DNA from 4 places in the Brevibacterium sp. 1718 genome. Region 3 is predicted to be linked to each of the others. Evidence: riboswitches for the same ligand, from Rfam matches in the RefSeq annotation. Region 3 holds a riboswitch; each other region holds the start of a gene.
What was found. A riboswitch is a leader RNA that binds a small molecule or an ion and turns the genes downstream of it on or off. The one in region 3 is predicted to bind thiamine pyrophosphate.

Region 1: it holds a riboswitch for thiamine pyrophosphate, as region 3 does, so the genes downstream of both, ACOZ9V_RS05470 (ECF transporter S component) here and ACOZ9V_RS03880 (TenA family protein) in region 3, are expected to answer to the same signal.
Region 2: it holds a riboswitch for thiamine pyrophosphate, as region 3 does, so the genes downstream of both, thiO (glycine oxidase ThiO) here and ACOZ9V_RS03880 (TenA family protein) in region 3, are expected to answer to the same signal.
Region 4: it holds a riboswitch for thiamine pyrophosphate, as region 3 does, so the genes downstream of both, ACOZ9V_RS14110 (hydroxyethylthiazole kinase) here and ACOZ9V_RS03880 (TenA family protein) in region 3, are expected to answer to the same signal.

What each region holds. Positions count from the first base shown of each region.
Region 1 is NZ_CP186550.1:1,259,648-1,264,590, forward strand. Features, by position in the region: gene ACOZ9V_RS05465 (ABC transporter ATP-binding protein) at 1-882, opposite strand, end outside; gene ACOZ9V_RS05470 (ECF transporter S component) at 882-1,511, opposite strand; TPP riboswitch at 1,534-1,642, opposite strand; gene ACOZ9V_RS05475 (metallophosphoesterase) at 1,789-3,786, shown strand; gene ACOZ9V_RS05480 (universal stress protein) at 3,823-4,740, opposite strand; gene ACOZ9V_RS05485 (DUF4916 domain-containing protein) at 4,898-4,943, opposite strand, start outside.
Region 2 is NZ_CP186550.1:1,731,345-1,736,287, reverse strand. Features, by position in the region: gene ACOZ9V_RS07745 (DedA family protein) at 1-1,189, shown strand, start outside; gene ACOZ9V_RS07740 (ketopantoate reductase family protein) at 1,143-2,108, opposite strand; gene thiE (thiamine phosphate synthase) at 2,105-2,788, opposite strand; TPP riboswitch at 2,800-2,903, shown strand; gene thiO (glycine oxidase ThiO) at 2,893-4,050, shown strand; gene thiS (sulfur carrier protein ThiS) at 4,047-4,304, shown strand; gene ACOZ9V_RS07720 (thiazole synthase) at 4,306-4,943, shown strand, end outside.
Region 3 is NZ_CP186550.1:909,170-914,112, forward strand. Features, by position in the region: gene ACOZ9V_RS03875 (phytoene desaturase family protein) at 1-710, opposite strand, end outside; gene ACOZ9V_RS03880 (TenA family protein) at 765-1,451, opposite strand; TPP riboswitch at 1,446-1,552, opposite strand; gene ACOZ9V_RS03885 (uridine kinase) at 1,609-2,226, opposite strand; gene ACOZ9V_RS03890 (ATP-grasp domain-containing protein) at 2,298-3,323, opposite strand; gene ACOZ9V_RS03895 (VOC family protein) at 3,452-3,814, shown strand; gene ACOZ9V_RS03900 (MFS transporter) at 3,869-4,943, opposite strand, start outside.
Region 4 is NZ_CP186550.1:3,131,935-3,136,877, reverse strand. Features, by position in the region: gene ACOZ9V_RS14120 (ATP-binding cassette domain-containing protein) at 56-880, shown strand; gene ACOZ9V_RS14115 (sugar ABC transporter permease) at 877-2,088, shown strand; TPP riboswitch at 2,240-2,373, shown strand; gene ACOZ9V_RS14110 (hydroxyethylthiazole kinase) at 2,361-3,275, shown strand; gene thiE (thiamine phosphate synthase) at 3,272-4,030, shown strand; gene thiD (bifunctional hydroxymethylpyrimidine kinase/phosphomethylpyrimidine kinase) at 4,027-4,896, shown strand.

The DNA.
Region 1 (4,943 bases), 350 kb from region 3:
CAGGCTCAGCTCCAGGCCGGCCGCGGTGGGGGCGGCCATGCGCGGTCGAGCAACGCTGAGCCGATGGGTGCGCAGCAGAACCTCGCCGAGGCGGCCCGTCGTCCTATTGATTTCTGCGGTTCCGCCTCGGCGCGAGTCGGGGGAGTGCCGCGGCATCCAGATTCCGCAGTCGACGAGTGTGTCGGTCAGGTCCGGATCGGAGAAGATCTGCGCGGGCGGACCTTGGGCAGCAATGCCGTCGCGGCCGAGCACGATGACCCGGTCGACGTGATCGATCCACAGCTCGACCCGGTGTTCGACGACGAGCATGGTCGCCTGTGTCTCGGCCTGCACGGTGAGCACGGCATCGCGGACCTCGGCGGCCGAGGCGGGATCGATATTGGCCGTCGGTTCGTCGAGGACGATGACCTCCGGGGCCATCGCATGGATCCCGGCCAGAGCCAGCCGCTGCTTCTGCCCGCCGGACAGAGCGGCACTCGGATGCTCCGGCGGCAGATCGAGTCCCAGCGCCTGCAGGGACTCGGGGACCTGAGCGTCGATTGTCTCGGACGGGAGTCCGAGGTTCTCCATCCCGAACGCCACATCATCACCGATGCGGGAGAAGATCACCTGAGAATCGGGATCTTGGAGGACCAGCCCGGTGCTGCCTCGGCGGGGATCCGGTTTCTCACCGCCGACGAGGAGTTCACCGGTGGCCTCACCCGATTCCTCGGGCAGGACACCGGCGACGGCGTGGAGGAACGTCGATTTGCCGGCCCCGGAGGCGCCGAGCAGCAGCACTTTCTCTCCGGCCGCGATCTGAAGGTCGAGTGGACCGACAGCCGGCTGGTCACGGTCGGTGTGCGACCATGAGAAGCCGGCGGCCGTGATCGGCAGCGCCATCAGCGCAGACGGCCGGAGGCGAAGGAGCTCAGAGCACCCGTGGCCGCGATCGCCCGATAGGCGAACCAGGCGCCGATCCCGGAGATGACGAGGCCGGAGACGATCGCGCAGACGGCGTAAATCGCCTGGAAGCCGAACTGCCATTCTGCGTTGTACATGATGTTCTCGCTCACGGCCATGAACGCAGCCGCCAGCATGCCCGATGCGGCGGTGACCCACAGGGTGAAGCGCTTGTAGCCGAAGGCGGCGAAGACGAGTTCGGCACCGAGGCCCTGCAGCAGACCCGAGAGCAGAACGGTTGCTCCGAAGTGGGAGCCGAGGACGGCTTCGACGATGGCCGCGATGAGTTCGCACAGGAGCGCGGCACCGGGTTTGCGGATGATCGCACCGGCGAGCGGACCGGCCAGCACCCAGAGCCCGGCGATGAGGCCGATCGACGGCGGGAATGCCTGGAAGGCGAGTTCGAGGACCTTCCAACTCAGCGCCAACACCCAGAACACGAGTCCCACGGCGATGCCGAGAACGGCGGTGGTGACATAGTCGACCACCCGCCACTGTTTGGATTTCGGCGCCGCGGTGAAGGCGCGTGAAGGGGTGGGTGTGGTGTTCGGCGTGGTGGTTTTCGGCATTGTGCCTCCTCATTTCAAGGAGGGGTGAAGAGTCTCGACTTCCTTCGACGGTGCTAACCGCATCAGGTTCGAGGGTCTGCAGCTTTTTCTGCACTCTCAGCGCCCCTGACGGCGCTCCCCTGTCGTAGCCACCACTGTACAACAGGGGAGCGGGGCAGCGACCGGGATCCGTGGCGACGCGGAGGCCGGGGGCGGTCATCGAGGATTCACTTCCCGTTCCCATTCCCGTCGATGGGCCTCGAACAATCGGACACTACTGGTCAGTAGGAATGGGCGGGTGAATACGCATCGACTTAAGAGACCGCTCAGTGCCCTGTCCGCCGCCACCCTGCTCGCCGCTCTGGTGGCGGCCCCGGTGCCCGTGCGTGCCGAACCATCTCTCGGCTCCGGAGGGCCGACCGCGACCCAGGGTGCGAATGCCGACTCTGTTCAGACCCGCAGCCCGGACCGGTCGGATTCGCCCGCCGAGGCGGATGCTGGGAGCGAGGCGATCACCGATACCGTGTTGCAGGTCGGGGCCGACTCCACGGCGCGCAACCTCTCGTGGATGAGTGAGAGTGCCGGTGGGGGAGAGATCCGGTGGGCGCCGGCGAGTGAGCTCGTTGGCGGAAAGCTCCCCGCCGATGCTGACAAGGCTGAGACCACGGACTCGGGCCTTGCCGCCGACCTCAAGCGTCACTTCAACCATGCGAGCATGACCGACCTGAAACCTGGCATTGACTACGCCTACCAGGTCGGCAGCGAAGAGGACGGGTACACCGAGGTGCAGCAGTTCACCACAGGGTCTGCTGGAGGAGACGACGAATTCCTCGTCTTCGGCGACCCCCAGGTCGGTGCCGGAGGCGGGGATCCAGACGACGCTGCCGGTTGGGACCGGACCCTGTCCTCGGCGGCGGCCACTGCTGACGACCCGAGCTTCTTCTACTCGCTGGGAGACCAGGTCAACTCCGCCGGCAACCAGGAGCAGTACGCGCAGTACCTGGCACCGGAAGCGACCCGCACGATCCCGCAGGCGACGACGATCGGCAACCACGATGTGTCTTCGAAAGCCTACGAGCAGCACTTCAACCGACCCAATGTCAGCCAGGATCACGGCGGTGGCGGCGTCATCACCTCCGGCGGCGACTACTGGTTCATCGAGGACGGGGTCCTGTTCCTCAACATCAACTCGAACAGCCCGGACATGGATGCCCACGCCGAGTTCATCGACGAGGTCGTCGCCGAGCACGGAGACCAGGCACGCTGGACTGTTCTCGGGTTCCACCACTCGATCTATTCGACGGCAACCCATTGGGACGACCTCGACGTCAAACGGCTGCGGAAGGCGATCCCTCCGGTCGCGGCCCGCAATGACATCGACCTCGTCGTCTCCGGCCACGACCACATCTATAACCGCACCTTCCTCATGGACGGCGAAGGCAAGCCTGTTGAGGGCTCCGAAGCGGGAGCCGAGGAAGAGAAGGAAGACGGGCAGACGCTCTACCTCACGCTGACCTCGTCATCAGGGTCGAAGTTCTATGACTACGTTCCCGGCCTCGACTGGGAAGGCAAGAGCGTCCACAACGACGTGCCCGCCTTCACGCGGGTCCGGGTCAGCGACGAGGCGCTGCGGGCGACGACCTATGAGGTGCCGGCAGGTGGGCCACCGGCCGATGGTGAGCGCGCGGAAGCGCAGGCCGCAGCCGAGCAGATCGACGATGTCGAACTCAGGCGCGCCGAGGCGGAAGAACCCGCCCCGGATGACGACGCCGGTGCAGACGCCGGTTCCGGCGCCAGCGCGGGTGCCGACTCCGCGGCAGGTGCTGATGATGCAGGTGCGAATGATGACGCCGACAGTGCAGGAACGAGCGACGACGCGGACGCAGGTGCCGATGATGCCGGAACCAGCGACGACGCGGACGCAGGTGCCGAGGATGCCGGAACCAGCGACGACGCTGGTACGGGTGGCACCGCCTCCGACAGCGCCGCCTCCGACGGTGCTGCCTCGGGTGGTGTCGGGTCTGACGGTACCGACGACGAGAACGGAACAGACTCGGGGACAGCAGATGCCGGCACTGCCGACTCCGGCTCCGAGGCAGATGCGACCGAGGCGAACGCCGCAGGAACGGGCGATGATTCGGATTCATCCGGGACCGCATCGGCGAGTGGGGATGGAGACCTGCCCCGCACCGGCGGTGGGCTCGCACTGCCCTTGGCCGTCGGCGCGGGAGCGCTGGCACTCGGTGCGACACTTCTCGTGGTGAGCCGTCGCCGCCGAGGTGCCGGGCTCAGCTGATCGGCACAGCCGTGCTGATCAACCCGGCGCTGTCGATTAGCTCGGAACCACCATGACCGGACCCTCGGCGTGGTTGAGGACTCCGCGCGAGACGGATCCCAGCAGTGCGCTGCGGATCCGTCCGCGCCCACGGGTGCCCATCACCGTCAGCTGTGCGCGGGAGCTGATCTCGACAAGAGTCTCAGTCGGATCGCCGACCGGCACCGAGGTGGTCACCGTCAGATCCGGGAACTGCTCCGACAGCGTCGCGGCTTCCTTCTCGAGTGATTCGGTCAGCTGCCTCTGTCGACGCGCGGTGACCTCGGAGCTGAGTTCGAGGTCGGGGTACCAGTAGAGCCATTCCTCACCGGCCGGCAGCACCACGACGAGTTCGAGTTCCGTGCCGCGTAAGGCGGCCTCGGCGGCTGCCGTGAACATGGCGACCCGACCGGTGTCGGAACCGTCGACCGCGACGACGACTGGGCCGTTGCCGGCCGTTGCCGAGGCCGACCGTTCGGAAACGACGATCGTCGGGCAGTGAGCGTGGGCAGGCAGCGCCGTGGACACGGATCCGAGGACTCGACCCATGAAACCGCCGCGGCCGCGGGCGCCGACGATGGCGACCTCGGCATCGGCGCTGAGCGTGACGAGCGCACCGGCGGAATTGCCGGGTGCCGTGCGGAAGGACTTCTCACCGGAGTAATCGCGCAGAAGTTCGACCGCCTCGGCGAGGGTCTTCTCTGCTTCCTTCTTCGCCTTGTCATCCTCGGGTTCACTGGGGATGGAGGCCATATTCGGATAGATCATCGTCGGCAGCTCATAGGCGGTGACGACGGTGAGAACGGTTCTGCGGCGTTCGGCCTCGACTGCGCCGTAGCGGACGGCTTGGGCGGCGAGTTCCGAGCCGTCGAAGCCGACGAGGACGCCGAGTTCGAGGTTGAGGCCGGATTCGGACGAACTGGTTTGAGCAGACATCTCGCACCTCTCGATCGGGGCCTGTCCAACCCAGACGCCGACGACGGCCCCGACTGGCGGTATCGTCCGCGTCGCTTTCAGTCTACCAAGACGGTTCTACAACTTGTAGAAAAAACGTGGGGCGAGAAGGTCCGTCTCACCTGGGCGTGCATCCGGCTCAGACGCGGAAGCCCAGATGGGCCAGTGCGATGCGCAGGATATGG
Region 2 (4,943 bases), 820 kb from region 3:
CACATCTCCATGGGTGTACCTGCTCATCGCCGTGGCCGCGGCACTGGACTCGCTCATGCCGATTGTGCCGTCGGAGACTCTGCTCATCACCGCTGCGACCTTCGCCGCGACGGGGCACCCTCACCCGGCAGGACTCATCCTCGCCGCTGCCGGAGGGGCTCTCCTCGGGGATCTGGCGGCTCACCTCGTCGGCCGATTCGCTGCGACCGGGGTCGGCCGATGGCGACGGTGGGCTCGCATCGCGAACCTGCTCGACTCCGCCCACACGGTCTTCTCTCGCCGAGGCGGGACCGTGCTCATCGCCGGCCGATTCGTTCCCGGGGGCCGCAGCTTGGCCACCGTCGGCTCCGGTCTGCTCGGGTTCCCGATCCGCACTTTCCTCCTCTGGGACGGGATCGGCAGTCTCGCTTGGGCGCTCTATTCGACGGTGATCGGACTCATCGGGGGAATGATCTTCGAGGACCGGCCGCTGCTCGGAGTCGCCGTGGGCATCGGCATCGCCCTGGCCATCACCGGCAGCGCCGAACTCATCCGCCGATTATGCCGGCGCCGCAGAGGACACACTCGGCACCGATTCACCGAATTCCAAGACCGAGATGTCACGATGGCAGGGATGTCTCAAACATATGTGTGGTACGTCAGCTACGGATCGAATATGGCTCGCGATCGGCTCGCCTGCTATCTGCAGGGCGGGCGACCGCCCGGGGCGATGGTCACCTATCCAGGTGCCAGGGACGCAACACTGCCCCGCGCAGAAGCCGGGATCGAACTGCCCGGAACGATCTATTTCGCCGGCGAGTCCAAGGTGTGGGGCGGCGGCATGGCCTTCTACGATCATTTCCTCCCCGGACCGACCCCCGCCAAGGCCTACCTCATCACTGCCGAACAGTTCGCCGATGTGGCGGCACAGGAGATGCACCGACCGCCCGAACCGGACAGTCCGCTGGAACGCCTCGTCTTCGATCTGGCAGCCGGCAGCTCCCACTCTCTGGGTCCGGGCGGGTACGAGACGCTGCTCGTCCTCGATGATGTCGACGGTGTCCCGATGGTCACGTTCACCGCCGCGCATCGTTCGTCAGACGTCGAACACGCTCAGCCGCAGGAGCCGTATCTGGCGATGCTGCGCACCGGCATTGCCGAAGTCAGAGCCGCTTCTGGGCTTCCCCTGCCCGCAGCTGCACAAGTGTGAGGTCGAGCAGCGGAGTCGCCACTCCCAGATCCTCCGCCTTGATCGACAGGTCGCCGAGGATGTGCTCCGTTTCGCTCGGCAGCCCTGCCGTCACATCCCGGTAGAGGGATGAGGTGAAGGCGGAACCGTCCTCGGTGAGCATCTTGATAGTCATGGCGTGGGAGGCTTCCGACACCGGGTGTCCTGCCGCAGCCGCCACGGCTTCGAGTTCATCGATGATGGCATACACGTGCGATCTGCCGCCGGCTTCCATGATCGCTCCGACCGGGGCGCGGAACAGGCAGGTGACGACTCCTGCCGCGGCGATGAAGATCCATTTCTCCCACAGCCCGTCGATGATTCCATCGACGGTCTGGAGTTTGAATCCGGGCACATCGAGCGCCTCGGAGATGCGTGTGGGCACTTCGGCGCCGCGGAGATCTCCGATGGTCATCACGGCCAGGTCGGTGAGCTGGACGACGGCTCCGTCCCTGATGGTGCCGACGATCTTGACGAACCCTCCGAGCACCTGTCCGGGGTATCTGCTCTGCAGCTTCTCGATCTGAGCCATGCCGTTGAGGAACGGAATGATCGTCGTCTGCTCGCCCACAGCCGGTCCGATATCGGCGATGACCGAGTCGAGTCCACCCGCTTTGACCGCGACGATAACGAGGTCGAAGGTTCGTGGTGCGGCTGTGAGTTCCTCAGCGGTGATGACATCGACCTGATTCGTCCGATCATCACCGGGTGCAGTGAAGCGCAGCCCCTCAGCGCGGACCGTCTCCGCCCGTGCCTGCCGGAGCAGGAAAGTGACATCGCGTCCGGCCTCCTGCAGATAGGTGCCGAACGCTCCGCCGGTCGCCCCCGCCCCGGCGATGAGAATCGACAGGTCAGCGCCAGCACCCATTCCGTCGGATGCGCTGTCAGCTGCTTGGGTCATTCCAACTCCTCCTTGAGCTCCCGCGCGGCCGCAGCGGGATCCTCAGCCGAGGCTATCGCACGGACGACGACGGCACGCCTCGCGCCCGCCTGCCGGATCGCATCCAGCCTCTCCCCCATCGCGATACCGCCGATCGCGAACCACGGTTTGGCCGCCTCGGCGGCGGTTGCGGTCAGCAGCGCCGTCCCCACAGAGGCGCGGCCTGGCTTCGTCGGGGTCTCCCAGACCGGCCCGACACAGAAATAGTCGGTCTCCGGGTCCGCCTCGGCGGCGAGCGCCTGCTCGAGGGAATGGGTCGAGCGGCCGAGGATGACATCGGGTCCGAGCACAGCCCTGGCCTGAGCACTGGTGAGGTCGCCCTGACCGACGTGGAAGACGTCGGCGTCGGTCAGCAGCGCAACGTCGGCACGGTCATTGACTGAGAAGAGCTTGTCGTGACGGGCGGCGATATCTTTGAGGACCTCCAATGCCGCGATCTCGGCGCGGGCCTCGAGGCTCTTGTCCCTCAGTTGGATGATGTCGACACCTCCACGGTAGGCGGCGTCGAGGAACTCGGCGAGGTCGCCCTGACCGGTCCGGGCATCGGTGCACAGGTAGAGCTTCGCCTCTGCCAGTCGCGCCTCTCTCCAGGCTCTCTTCGTCTGCCGCGCTGCGGTGCGCGGTGGCATCTGTGTGGTCATGGTCATAGAGTAGAGGAGTTCGCGGGAGCCTCCCAACGAGGCTGAGAGGGCGTAAGAGCCGACCGTCAGACCTGATGCGGATCATGCCGCCGGAGGGAGAAGCTGTGAGAGTCATTGTCGTCGGCGCCGGGATCATCGGCCTGTCCACGGCCTGGTATCTGCGCCGCCTCGGTACCGAAGTCACCATCATCGATCCTGCGCCCGCTCAGGGTGCGAGCCATGCTGCCGCAGGGATGCTCGCTCCCGCCGCCGAGGTGGTCTGGGGGCAGACTCCCCTGTACCCGCTGATGCGAGCCTCCGCACAGATGTATCCTCAGTTCTCCGCCGAGGTGGCGAGCGCCGCTGGCAGCGATCTCGGTTTTTCGGATGCCGGAACATTGGTGTGCGCCGGTGACCGAGCTGATCTGCAGGCTCTGCGGGAGCTGCGCGATGCACAGTCGCGGTCCGGTTTCGCCACCGAGCTCATCACCGGCAGTGCTGCCCGCCGGGTTGAGCCGTCGTTGTCGCCTGCCGTCGCCGGGGCAGTCCACATTCCAGGCGATCACTCGATCGACCCCCGTCGGCTCACTGCCGCATTGCTGACTGTCCTGTCCTCTCACTCAGGAGGCTTCATTCGCCAGCGGGCGGCCAGCCTGATCAAGGACGGCGATACGACTGTGGGAGTCGCACTGGGCGATGGCCGCCGGTTGGAGGCCGATCAGGTGATCATCTGCGCCGGCAGCGCTGTGTCCGCGATCGTCGGTGCCCCGCAGCTGCCTCTGCGTGAGGTCTGGGGTGATGTTCTGCGACTGCGCGCCTCCGCGAAGGCGACTCCGCTGCTGAGCCGCACCATCCGCGGGCTGGTCAATGGTCGCCCCGTCTACCTGGTTCCTCGCCCGGACGGCGAGATCGTGCTCGGTGCCAGTTCGCGTGAGGACGGACTCTCCGGCACTCCGGCCGGGGCGATTCACCGGCTCCTCGCCGACGGGCAGCGACTGGTCCCGGGCATCCTCGACGCGGAGATCACCGATATCACCACCCGTGCCCGGCCCGGTTCTCCGGACGACCTGCCGATGATCGGCCGCATCGATCCCGGCTGCATCGTGAGCACCGGGTATTTCCGCCACGGCATCCTCTTGGCCCCGTTCGGCGGCAGGCTCGGTGCCGAGCTCGCCCTGGGCGTCGCCTCCGACTGGCCTCCTGACGGGACGCTCGAGTCCGTGTCCCCACACCGCTTCACCACAGACCACACCAGTGCCTACCCGATGAGGAGCATCTCATGACCGACCACGAACACTCACCGACCATCGTCCTCAACGGCGCTCGCCATGAGCTGCCGGGTGCCACCTCGGCGCTCGACCTCATCGCCGACGTCACCGGACGGGAACTGAACCCCGATGGGACACCAGCCGACGGCGGCCGCCTGGGCATCGCCCTGGCCGTCGACGGTGAAGTCATCCGTCGCGGTGCCTGGTCCGATTGCACCCTGGCCGACGGGCACACCGTCGACATCGTCACCGCTGTGCAGGGAGGTTGAGATGACCTGGACGATCGATGATGTGGAGATGTCGTCTCGCCTCGTGATGGGCACGGGTGGGGCGAGTTCCCTGAGCATTCTCGAAGACGCACTCGTGGCTTCGGGAACCGAGCTGACCACTGTGGCGATGCGCCGTTTCGATGCCGAGTCCCGCGACTCAGTGTTCACCATGCTCCAGCGTCTGGGTATTCGGGTGCTGCCGAACACCGCCGGCTGCTATACGGCCCGGGATGCCGTGCTCACCGCCCGACTGGCCCGAGAGGCGCTGGAGACGAATTGGGTGAAGCTCGAGGTCATCGCGGATGAGGACACCCTGCTGCCGGATCCCATCGAGCTCTTCGCCGCAGCCGAGGAGCTCGTCCTCGATGGGTTCACGGTCTTCGCCTACACGAACGACGATCCGGCCCTGGCGAAGCGTCTGGAGGACGCTGGCGTGGCTGTGGTGATGCCGGCCGGTGCTCCGATCGGCAGTGGGCTGGGCATCCTCAACCCTCACAACATCGAGACCATCGTCTCCCGTGCACAGGTGCCCGTCATCCTCGACGCCGGTGTCGGCACCGCCTCCGATGCCGCTCTGGCGATGGAGCTCGGGTGCACCGCGGTGCTGCTGGCCTCGGCGGTCACCCGCGCCCACGATGC
Region 3 (4,943 bases):
AGGTCGGCGACGAGGTAGTCGATGATCGACTGCGATCCGCCGATGGGGGAGGGCCAGCCGCCCGCGTGGGCGACGGTAGAGAGCATCGTGGCCGTGGCCGCGGTGCCCATCGCCGGCAGCCCACCGATGGCGTGCGCGGCGACGCCGGTGAACAGGGCCTGGGAGGATTCGTGGGAGAGCGGAATGTTCCACGCGGGACTGGCCTGGGACAGGAGCCGCAGGCCGAACTTCACGACGTTCGCGATGCCGGGAAGATCGCGCAGGGTCTCTGGCACAGAACGTTTGTCACCGAGGGAGAGCCAGATCGCGTCATCGACCCGGTCGAGCAGCGGAGCGAAGAAACGCCGCCATTCCGGTCCTGCCGCGCCGAGGTGGTCGACCGTCTTTTCGAGATCGTGGAAGGCCAGCGCGGCGGGTTTGCCGTCGAGGGGCTGGGCGTAGGAGATCTCGGGGGTGGTGAACTCGAGGCCGCGGGCACGCAGGTCGAAGTCGACGAAGAAGGGGCTGGCGATGGCCAGTGGGTGGACGGCCGAGCAGATGTCATGAGTGACGCCGGGGGCCAGACCGAGGTCGAGGGTGCGGGCGCCGCCGCCGATCGTCGGCTGAGCCTCGTAGACTTCGACGCTCAGCCCGGCACGGGCCATGGTGACGGCGGCGGCCATGCCGTTCGGGCCGGATCCGATGACGACTGCATCTACACCTGTGCTCATGGGGCCAGTCTAGGTCAGTGAGATGGACGGCTGCGGTGTGCGTTCCCTGGCGGCTCAGTTGTCGTACACGTTGTCGAAGAAAGCGCATTCGAGGTCGACGGCGTGCCGCCACACGCGGGTCAGGGACTCGGCGGCTTCGGCGTCGCCGGAGGGGAAGACGCGTTCGAGTTCGTCGACGAGGAACTGCACCCACCCGTGAAAGGCCTCGCCTCGGTGGAGATCGATCCAGCCTCGGTGAATATGTCGCGGCGGCATGTCCTTCCGGGACTCGGCCCAGTCGAGATAGAGCCATTCGGCGACAACGAGGACGACGAGCAGCTGCGGATACGACGCCGAAGCGACTGACGAGTCCATGAGATTGCGGAACCCAACCGTCGGGGCGGTCAGTTCCGGGTGGAGATAATCGGCTGTATCGACTCCCAATTCGGCGAAGGAGTCGACGAAATAGGTGTCCTCATCGGCGACGAGCATTCCCAGCTGTCGGGCGAACCGCAGCTTCGCCTCGAGTTCATCGGCGTGGGCCACGCACGCGCCGAGCATCGACAGAAACGACTCGAAGAACTGATAGTCCTGCACCAGATAGTCGCGCATCACTGCGTCGTCGATGCTGCCGGCGAAGAGATCCTGGACGAATCTGTGTTCGACGGCTCCCGCCCACTGCCGGCTGGTCGAACTCACCAGTGCTGATACCGCTCCGTCGGCGTCCACGGTGATCGATGTGTCGAAATCTGTGGTGGTCATTGCTTGTCCACTCCCTCCGCCGGTGCTCACCGGATCAGGTTCAAAGGGTCTGCATGCGCACTCTCAGCGCCGGTCCTTTCGGCGCTCCCCTGTAGCACATCGACACTATCATCGGGATAAGGTGTGCTGTCAGAGCGAACGGGCCAGGGCCGGCAGATCAGGGCCGGTCGGGCCCGGACCGGCGGATCAGGGTCGGCCGTTCCAGATCGCGATTGTCGAGCACCCATGTGGCGTTTTCCCACGGAGCAGCCTCGGCGAAGTAGAGTCGCTGACCACCGACGTAGCGGCGATTCGACTCATCCTCGGGATCGGCATCGAAGGCTCCGGCAAATCGCTCGTTTCCTCGTGGGACCGAGACTTCAAACGGAACATCGACCCAGATGCTCGCATCCCAGAGATCCACAAGCTCGGGACGATGGAGGAAGATTCCCTCGACCAGGAGGACGCAGTCGTTCGGCAGGCTCCGAGGTTCGGGCGCTATCGGCCGATCCTTGTCGACGTCCCACACGGCTGGAACGACCGAGTCGCCTCGTCGAAGTGGTTCGACGACGGATTCGACGAAGGCTCCGTAATCATAGGAACGGCGATAGAAGGTGTCTGGCCCCTTGCCTTGGGCGTAGCGGATCGCCCGAGGGTGGTGGAACCCGTCGATGCTGATGGCGGTGACCCGGCGGTCGGAATCTTGTCCAGGAACGTCCGCAGCGGTCTTGGCCAAATTCACGAGCTCGTGAGCGAGCATCGTCTTCCCCACACCGTCGACCCCATCGAGGGCCACGAGAGCGCGTTGCCTAGGCCGGACTGCGCGGAGATCGGCGAGCAGGTGACGTAGGACCGTGTCCCGGGACCTCACCTGGATGCGGACCCGGCGAGTGGCACGGACGGTGGGGCCGCCTCGGCGAGGGTGTCGGCGATGAAATCGGCGATACGGTCCGCGGCAGGCTGACGACCTGCCGACTGTTCGGCGGACTCGACGGACGGGTTGTAGTTCGTGTTCGTGTTGATGTCGTAGACGACCTGACGGCCGTCGGCGGTCTCGATGAACTCGACGCCGGCGATCTCGATGCCGAGGTCGGCCAACAACGTCTCGAGCCGAGCGATGAGCGGTGTTCCGGCCGTGATCTCCTCACGGCGGGCGAACTGGGGGACCGCCTCGACGTCGGGATCGGCCCCGGCACTCGGAATCGTGCAGGCATCGGCCGGGCACAGCTCGAACGACCCACCTGAGATGTCGACGCGCACCGCATAGTGGAAGCGTCCGCCGATGACTTCGGCACGGGTGATGAACGGCTGGGCAGGCTGCACATATTCCTGGATGAGGGTGATGCCGTCGATCGGCGCATTCGCTCCACCGGGCGCGAACTCATCGGCGACCGCCTCGAGCTCGGCGTGGGAGTCGAAGCGACGCACACCGAGGCCCTTGCCGCCCTGATTGTGCTTCGTGATGAATGGGGGAGTGAAGCCGGCCGCGGCGTCGACGAGCGCCCCCGGTCCGAACGCGGCGGCGGTGCGCGGAACATCGAAGCCCCGGCCGGCCAGCTCGCGATGCTGACGGACCTTGCTCACCTCGAGCTCGTAGACATCGCGTCCGTTGATGACTCGGCGGCCGGCGGCGGCGAGCCAGTCGAGGACCGCACGCCCGTACTCCTTCACATGCGGATCGGTCCGGGTGTGCGCCGACGCCGACAGCCGCGACCAGAACACCCCCTGTGGGGGCTCGGCGTCGAGATCGATCGTGGTCTCGGGCAGCAGCCATTCGACGTGTGCGACGCCGAGGCGGTCGAGCGCATCCGTGAATGGTGCGATCCATTCCGGATTGTCGTGGATGATGTGCACCGTCGGAGTGCCGCCGACGGGCAGGGCATGAGAACTCATCGCGAACCTTCATCGTGTGGAGCCGGTGCGGCCGAGAGTACGCGGAAACATCGGCGGATCTGCTCAACAATCCTACGCCCTGGTGTCCAGCCCTTCGCTGTGTCAGTGCGGCGGCGTAGACTCGGGGCATGGCTATCGCAAAGCAGCCCGTTGTCGTGCTCGACGCCCCTGACGCCGGTGAACTCGCAGAGTTCTACGGCAAACTCCTGGACTGGTCGGTCACCGTCGAAGAAGACGGCACCTGGGCAGAAGTCGTCTCCAATTCGTGGCCGCCGATCTGCATCCAGCAGGTCGAGGACTACCACGCACCCAGCTGGCCCGGGCAGGCCCACCCGCAGCAGATGCACCTCGACGTCATGGTCGATGACCTCGACGTCGCCGAGGAAGCCGTGCTCGAGATCGGCGCAGGCAAGGCCCCAGAGCAGCCGGGAGAGACGTTCCGAGTGTTCCTCGACCCGGCCGGCCACCCGTTCTGCCTGTGCAAGGGATGACCGGCCCCGCCCAGAGCTGATCCGGAGAGACCGACGGCGCTGATACGCGCCGGCTCAGACCAGGTCGGCCTCCTCGTTGAGCTCCTGGGCGAGGTCCTTCGCCTCTTCCTTCGACGCCGCCGACGGAGTCGAACCCCACAGCGGACGACGATTGCTCTCAGGCACGAAGTGGATCGTGACGAGCCCGATGACTCCAGCGGCCATGAGGTAGATCGCCGGCCACATGAGGAATCCGGTGGCGTTGATGAGCGAGGTCATGACGAACGACGTCGTGCCGCCGAACAGCGAGATCGAGACGTTGAACGCGATCGCCAGTGCACCGGCGCGGACCATCGTCGGGAACAGCGACGGCAGAGTCGAGGGCATCGTAGCGCTGAAGCAGATGAGGCTGAGCCCCATGATGAGCAGCCCGAGGAAGACCACGAAGTCGTTGTGCCCGCGGATGAGCCACAGTGACGGGAACGAGAGCACGATGAGCGAGAGCGCTCCCGCGCGCACAACGGCCTTGCGGCCCAGCCTGTCCGAGAGCTTGCCGATGACCGGGATGAGCGCCAGACAGCAGGCCATGACGATGATCTGCAGGACCTGCGAGGTCAGTTCTGAGACTCCGCCGCTGCCCTGGAGGTCCTCGACCATCGGGAAGTACACGGGAATGAAGGAGGTGAGCATGTAGTTCGTCACGTTCCACGCCAGCACCAGACCACAGCAGGCCAGCAGGTTCGGCCACAGCTTGAAGATCTTCTTGAACTCGCCCTTGGCGTGGTTCTTCTGCTCCTCCTGTTCGGAGAGCTTCTCCATCTCCTTGTAGGCAGGAGTATCCGCGAGCTTCGTGCGCAGGTAGACGCCGATGAAGCCGAGAGGCAGAGCGACGAAGAACGGGATCCTCCAGCCCCACGACTCGAGGAACTCGGGAGTCGAAACAGCCTGCATGATCGTGGCGACGAGTGCACCGAGGACGTAGCCGGTGAACGTTCCGACCTCGAGCAGGCTGCCGAGGAAGCCGCGGCGCCGGTCGGGTGCGTATTCGGCGATGAAGGTCATCGCATTCGAGTACTCGCCGCCGGTGGAGAACCCCTGGAGCAGACGGCAGGCCAGCAACAGGAACGGTGCCCACAGGCCGACGGTCGCA
Region 4 (4,943 bases), 2.0 Mb from region 3:
CGACCGCCACCGGTCGCCGGCTGCCGGGGTCAACGACTGCGACAAGTAGGAACAGATGACATCAGAGACACCCGACCCGGCAACTGAGGCGACGCGGACGCTGGGCAGCGACAGCGAGCCGGTGCTCGAACTGCGCGGAATCAACAAACGGTTCGGTGCAGTCCAAGCCCTGACCGACATCCATCTCAGCGTCGGTCGCGGCGAAGTCGTCGGCCTCGTCGGCGACAACGGCGCCGGCAAATCGACCCTGATCAAGGTCATCGCCGGAGTCCACGCCGCCGATGACGGCGAACTCATCATGAACGGGACGGCGCAGAGATTCTCCTCCCCGAAGGATGCACAGAATGCCGGAGTGGCCACGGTGTTCCAGGATCTGTCCCTGTGCGAGAACCTCGACGTGGTGGCCAACCTGTTCCTCGGACATGAGAAGACCCGCGGCGGCGTCCTCGACGAAGTGACGATGGAAGCCAAATCCTGGGAGCTGCTGCGCAGCCTCTCGGCAAAGATCCCGAGCGTGCGCGTACCGATCGCGGCCCTGTCCGGCGGTCAACGTCAGACGGTCGCGATCGCCCGGTCCCTCCTCGGCGAACCATCCTTGGTCATGCTCGATGAACCGACGGCGGCACTCGGCGTCGCCCAGACGGCCGAAGTGCTCAACCTCATCGAACGGCTCAAAGAACGCGACCTCGGCGTGCTGCTCGTCAGCCACAATATGGCCGATGTGCAGGCGGTGTGCGACCGGGTGCACGTGCTGCGGCTGGGCAAGGACGCCGGTGATTTCCCCGGTGACGAGCGCACCGATGTGCTGGTCGCCGCGATCACCGGAGCCAGCGACAATGTCGTGACCAAACGCGCCGCACGGAGGGGTGAGCGTCGATGACCCGCAATTCCTTCATCACCGATGAGCGGATCTCGTCCGAAGGCGTGATCGGCACCTTCGTCCGCCGGGTCAAAGAGGGGCAGCTGGGGTCGTTCCCGGTCATCCTCGCACTCATCGTCATCGTCATCGTATTCCAGTCGGCCGACTCGAACTTCATCTCTCCGGCCAACCTAGTCAACCTCTCCACTCAGGTCGCGTTCCTCGCGATCCTGGCTCTCGGCATCAACCTCATCCTGCTCCTCGGCGAGATCGATCTGTCTCTGGCGCAATTGGGCGGTTTGGCCGCCTCGCTGCTCGGTGTCTTGGTGGTAAGGCAAGGTGTGCCGCCGGCCTTGGCGCTGGTCATCATGCTGCTGCTCGGCCTAGTCGTCGGCGCGATTCAAGGTTGGTTCTTCGCCGTCGTCGGCATCCCGGCGTTCGTCGTCACCTTGGCCGGTCTGCTCGCGTTCACCGGTCTGACTCTGACGACATTGGGCACGCAGAAGAACCTGTCGATGTCGGACACCTTCGCCTTCGACTTCGCCAGCTTCTACTTTCCTGCGATCTGGGCCTATATCTTCGGCGCCGTCGCGATCATCGGCTTCGGCTGCGGCATCATCTATTCGAAGCTGCGCCGCCACCGGGAGGGTCTCAGCGCTCCGAGCTGGATCTCTGTGATCGTGCGGATCGTGCTGCTGGCCGCGATCGTGTTCGGGTTCCTCATCCTCGTCAATCAGGACTTCGGTCTGGCGATGCCTTTCTTCCTCATGATCGTCATTGCGATCATCATCGACCTCGTGCTGCGCAAGACCCGCTACGGTCGTTCCATCTACGCCGTCGGCGGCAAGGTCGAAGCTGCACGGCGTGCCGGCATCCGCGTGACCTGGGTGCGCATCAGCGTGTTCATGGCAGCCGGAGTGCTGGCCGCATTGTTCGGCTTCATCAAGACCGGTGTGACGACAAATGCGGGATCGACGCTGGTGAGCACGCAGGACCTGCTCAATGCGATCGCTGCAGCTGTCATCGGCGGCACCTCGCTGTTCGGCGGACGCGGAACCGCCTGGGCAGCCGTGCTCGGTGCTCTGGTCGTCGGTGCGATCAACAACGGTCTCTACCTCATCGGCTTCAACTCCGATGCACAGCAGATCATCACCGCACTTGTTCTGCTCACCGCAGTTGTCATCGATGCGCTCAGCCGCCGCGGTCAGAGGTACGTCGGGCGCGGGTAGTGGGGCGTTAAGCTCTCTCTGCCGACCGCTCGCCTTAGCGTCGAGCGCGCAATGCATAGCTTGATACAGCGACGTTGAGTCGAGCGGTCGGTGCTGAGCATCCAAGCAGAGTATGGAGTCGCCCGTGTCCGACCGGGCTGATACAGTCGGAGCCAATGACATGGGGTGCCTCATGAGGATCCGTTCGCACCAAGACGCTGCGCACGGAGGACACCGAGGCTGAGAGAACACCCATCGAACCTGATCTGGGCCATACTAGCGAAGGGATCGTCATGGTTGACTTCGACCTGCGTTCTGCGAATGCGCGTCTGCGCGCAAGCAATCCACTCATCCAGTGCATCACGAACACCGTCGTGCAGCAGTTCAGCGCCAACGTGCTCCTGGCCATCGGCGCCTCCCCGGCAATGCTCGATCACGAAGCAGACGCCGGTCAGTTTGCCGGGATCGCCAGCGGAATCCTCGTCAACTTCGGAACCGCCTCGAACCACCAGCTGCTCGCCGCCGATGCCGCCATCGACGTCGCCAACACCGCCGGAAAACCCTGGGTCCTCGACCCCGTAAGCGTCGGCGCCGTCGACTTCCGCACCTCCCGCATCCGCCGCGCCGCCGCCGATCACCCGACCGCCATCCGCGGCAACGCCTCCGAGATCGCCGCACTCGCCGGAGTCGGACTCGGTGGTCGTGGAGTCGACTCCACCGATGAAGTCGACGCCGTCCTACCCGCTGCCGCGAAGCTGGCCCGAGAGACCGGTGCCATCGTCGCCGTCTCCGGACCCACCGATGCCGTCGTCGCCCACATCGACGGCACTGACCACGTCGCCCGCATCTCAGGTGGACATGAGTTCATGCCGCTCGTCATCGGCACCGGCTGCTCACTCGGTGCCGTCACCGTCGCCTACCTGGCCGCCGCCCGAGCCGGACTCGCCGACCCCGACGCCGACGTCTCAGCCGTCAACGCCACTGAGCAGTCCGCGAACGGTGGGGACGCCTCGGCGAAGTTCGAAGCCGTCGTCGCCGCCCACGCCCACTTCGCGGTCGCCGGGGAACTCGCCGCCGATGGTGCGAAGGGGTCCGGCAGCTACTCGGTGAACTTTCTCGACGCACTCCACACCGTCGACGGTGACCGACTCGCACAGGCGAGAATCGGCCTCGACACGCTCACCGCCGGCGAAGGCGTCCAGGCATGACCGCCGGATCCGCCCACATCGCCGACAACCCGGCTGACGACGGCGCGACCGCGAACGACCGAGACGGCTCGGCCGACCGCTTCGCCGGAATCGACACGCGCCTCTACCTCGTCACCGACTCCGCGCAATGCGAGGCCGCCGGCCGCAGCGTCGCCGAAACCGTGCAGGCCGCCGTCGCCGGGGGAGTGGGCATCGTCCAGGTCCGCGACAAAGACATCGACGATGCAGGCTTCTATTCGCTCACCCGCCAGGTCATCGCCGCCGTCGACGCCGCCACCCGCGACACCGACCGCACGGTCCCCGTCGTCCTCAACGACCGCGTCGAGGTGGCCCGCCGCCTCATCGACGAAGGCGAGAACGTGCACATCCACGTCGGCCAAACTGACACCACCGTCGCCGAGGTGCGCGCCGCCCTGGGTGCGGAACCGCTCATCGGTCTCTCGGCCGCGAACAGCGACGAATTCGCCGCCGCCCGAGACTCCGGAGTCGTCGACCTCGTCGGCATCGGACCGGTCTTTGACACCTCCACGAAAGCAGACGCCCCCGGCGGAATCGGACCGGACCGCCTCGGGGAACTGGTCGCAGAAGCGGGCATCCCCGCGGTCGCGATCGGCGGCATCAACGCCGATCGTGCCCCTGACCTGCAGGGACGTGGGCTGATCGGGATCTGCGTGGTCTCGGCGATCTGCATGGCCGACGATCCGAAGACGGCAGCAGAGGAGCTGCTCGCCGCATACGCCGGGAGTGCACAGTGACAACCCGCCCGCCGATCACCCTGTCCATCGCCGGCACCGATCCCTCCGGCGGTGCCGGAATCCATGCCGACCTCAAGACCTTCACCGCGCGGAAGACCATGGGCACGACCGTCATCACCGCCCTCGTCGCGCAGAACACGCACGGTGTGTCCCGCGTCTATCCGATCGACGTCGATTTCGTCGCCGATCAGTTCGACTCCGTGCTCGGCGACCTGCCCGTCGATGCGACGAAATCGGGGATGCTCGGCAGCCGTGACCTCGTCGAACTCGTCGTCGATCGCGCCGCCGAAGGCCGGCTCGGCTTCTATACCGTCGACCCGGTGATGATCGCGACCTCCGGCCACCGCCTCCTCGAGACCGATGCCGTCGAGGCCGTGCGCACCCACCTGCTGCCGGTCGCCGACCTCATCACCCCCAACCTCCCCGAGGCGGCCCTGCTGATCTCCGACGACGAACCCGAAGCGCAGACGACTGAAGCCATGCGTGACCAGGCTCGGCGCCTGCTCGAACGCGGCCCCGGAGCTGTCCTGCTCAAGGGCGGGCACGGCAGCGAGGACGAGGTCATCGACATCCTCGCCACCGCCGATGGCCAGGTCCGCGAGTTCACCCACCCCCGCGTGACGACGATGAACACGCACGGAACCGGGTGCACTCTGTCAGCCGCGATCACCGCCGAGGTGGCTGTCCTCGGCCGCGAACGCACAGAGATCGGGTCGGACATCCTCGGCGAGGCCGTCGGCAATGCCCTCGATTATCTTGCTCGCGCTCTCACCTCGGCTGCGGACTGGCAGCTGAGCCTGAATCCAGAGGGCGCCCACGGACCCGTCGACCACCAGGTCGACATCGTCCGCGGTCGACCCGCCTGACGTATCCATCCCGCCTGACCACCACCTCACGCGAACCGCCAACTCAC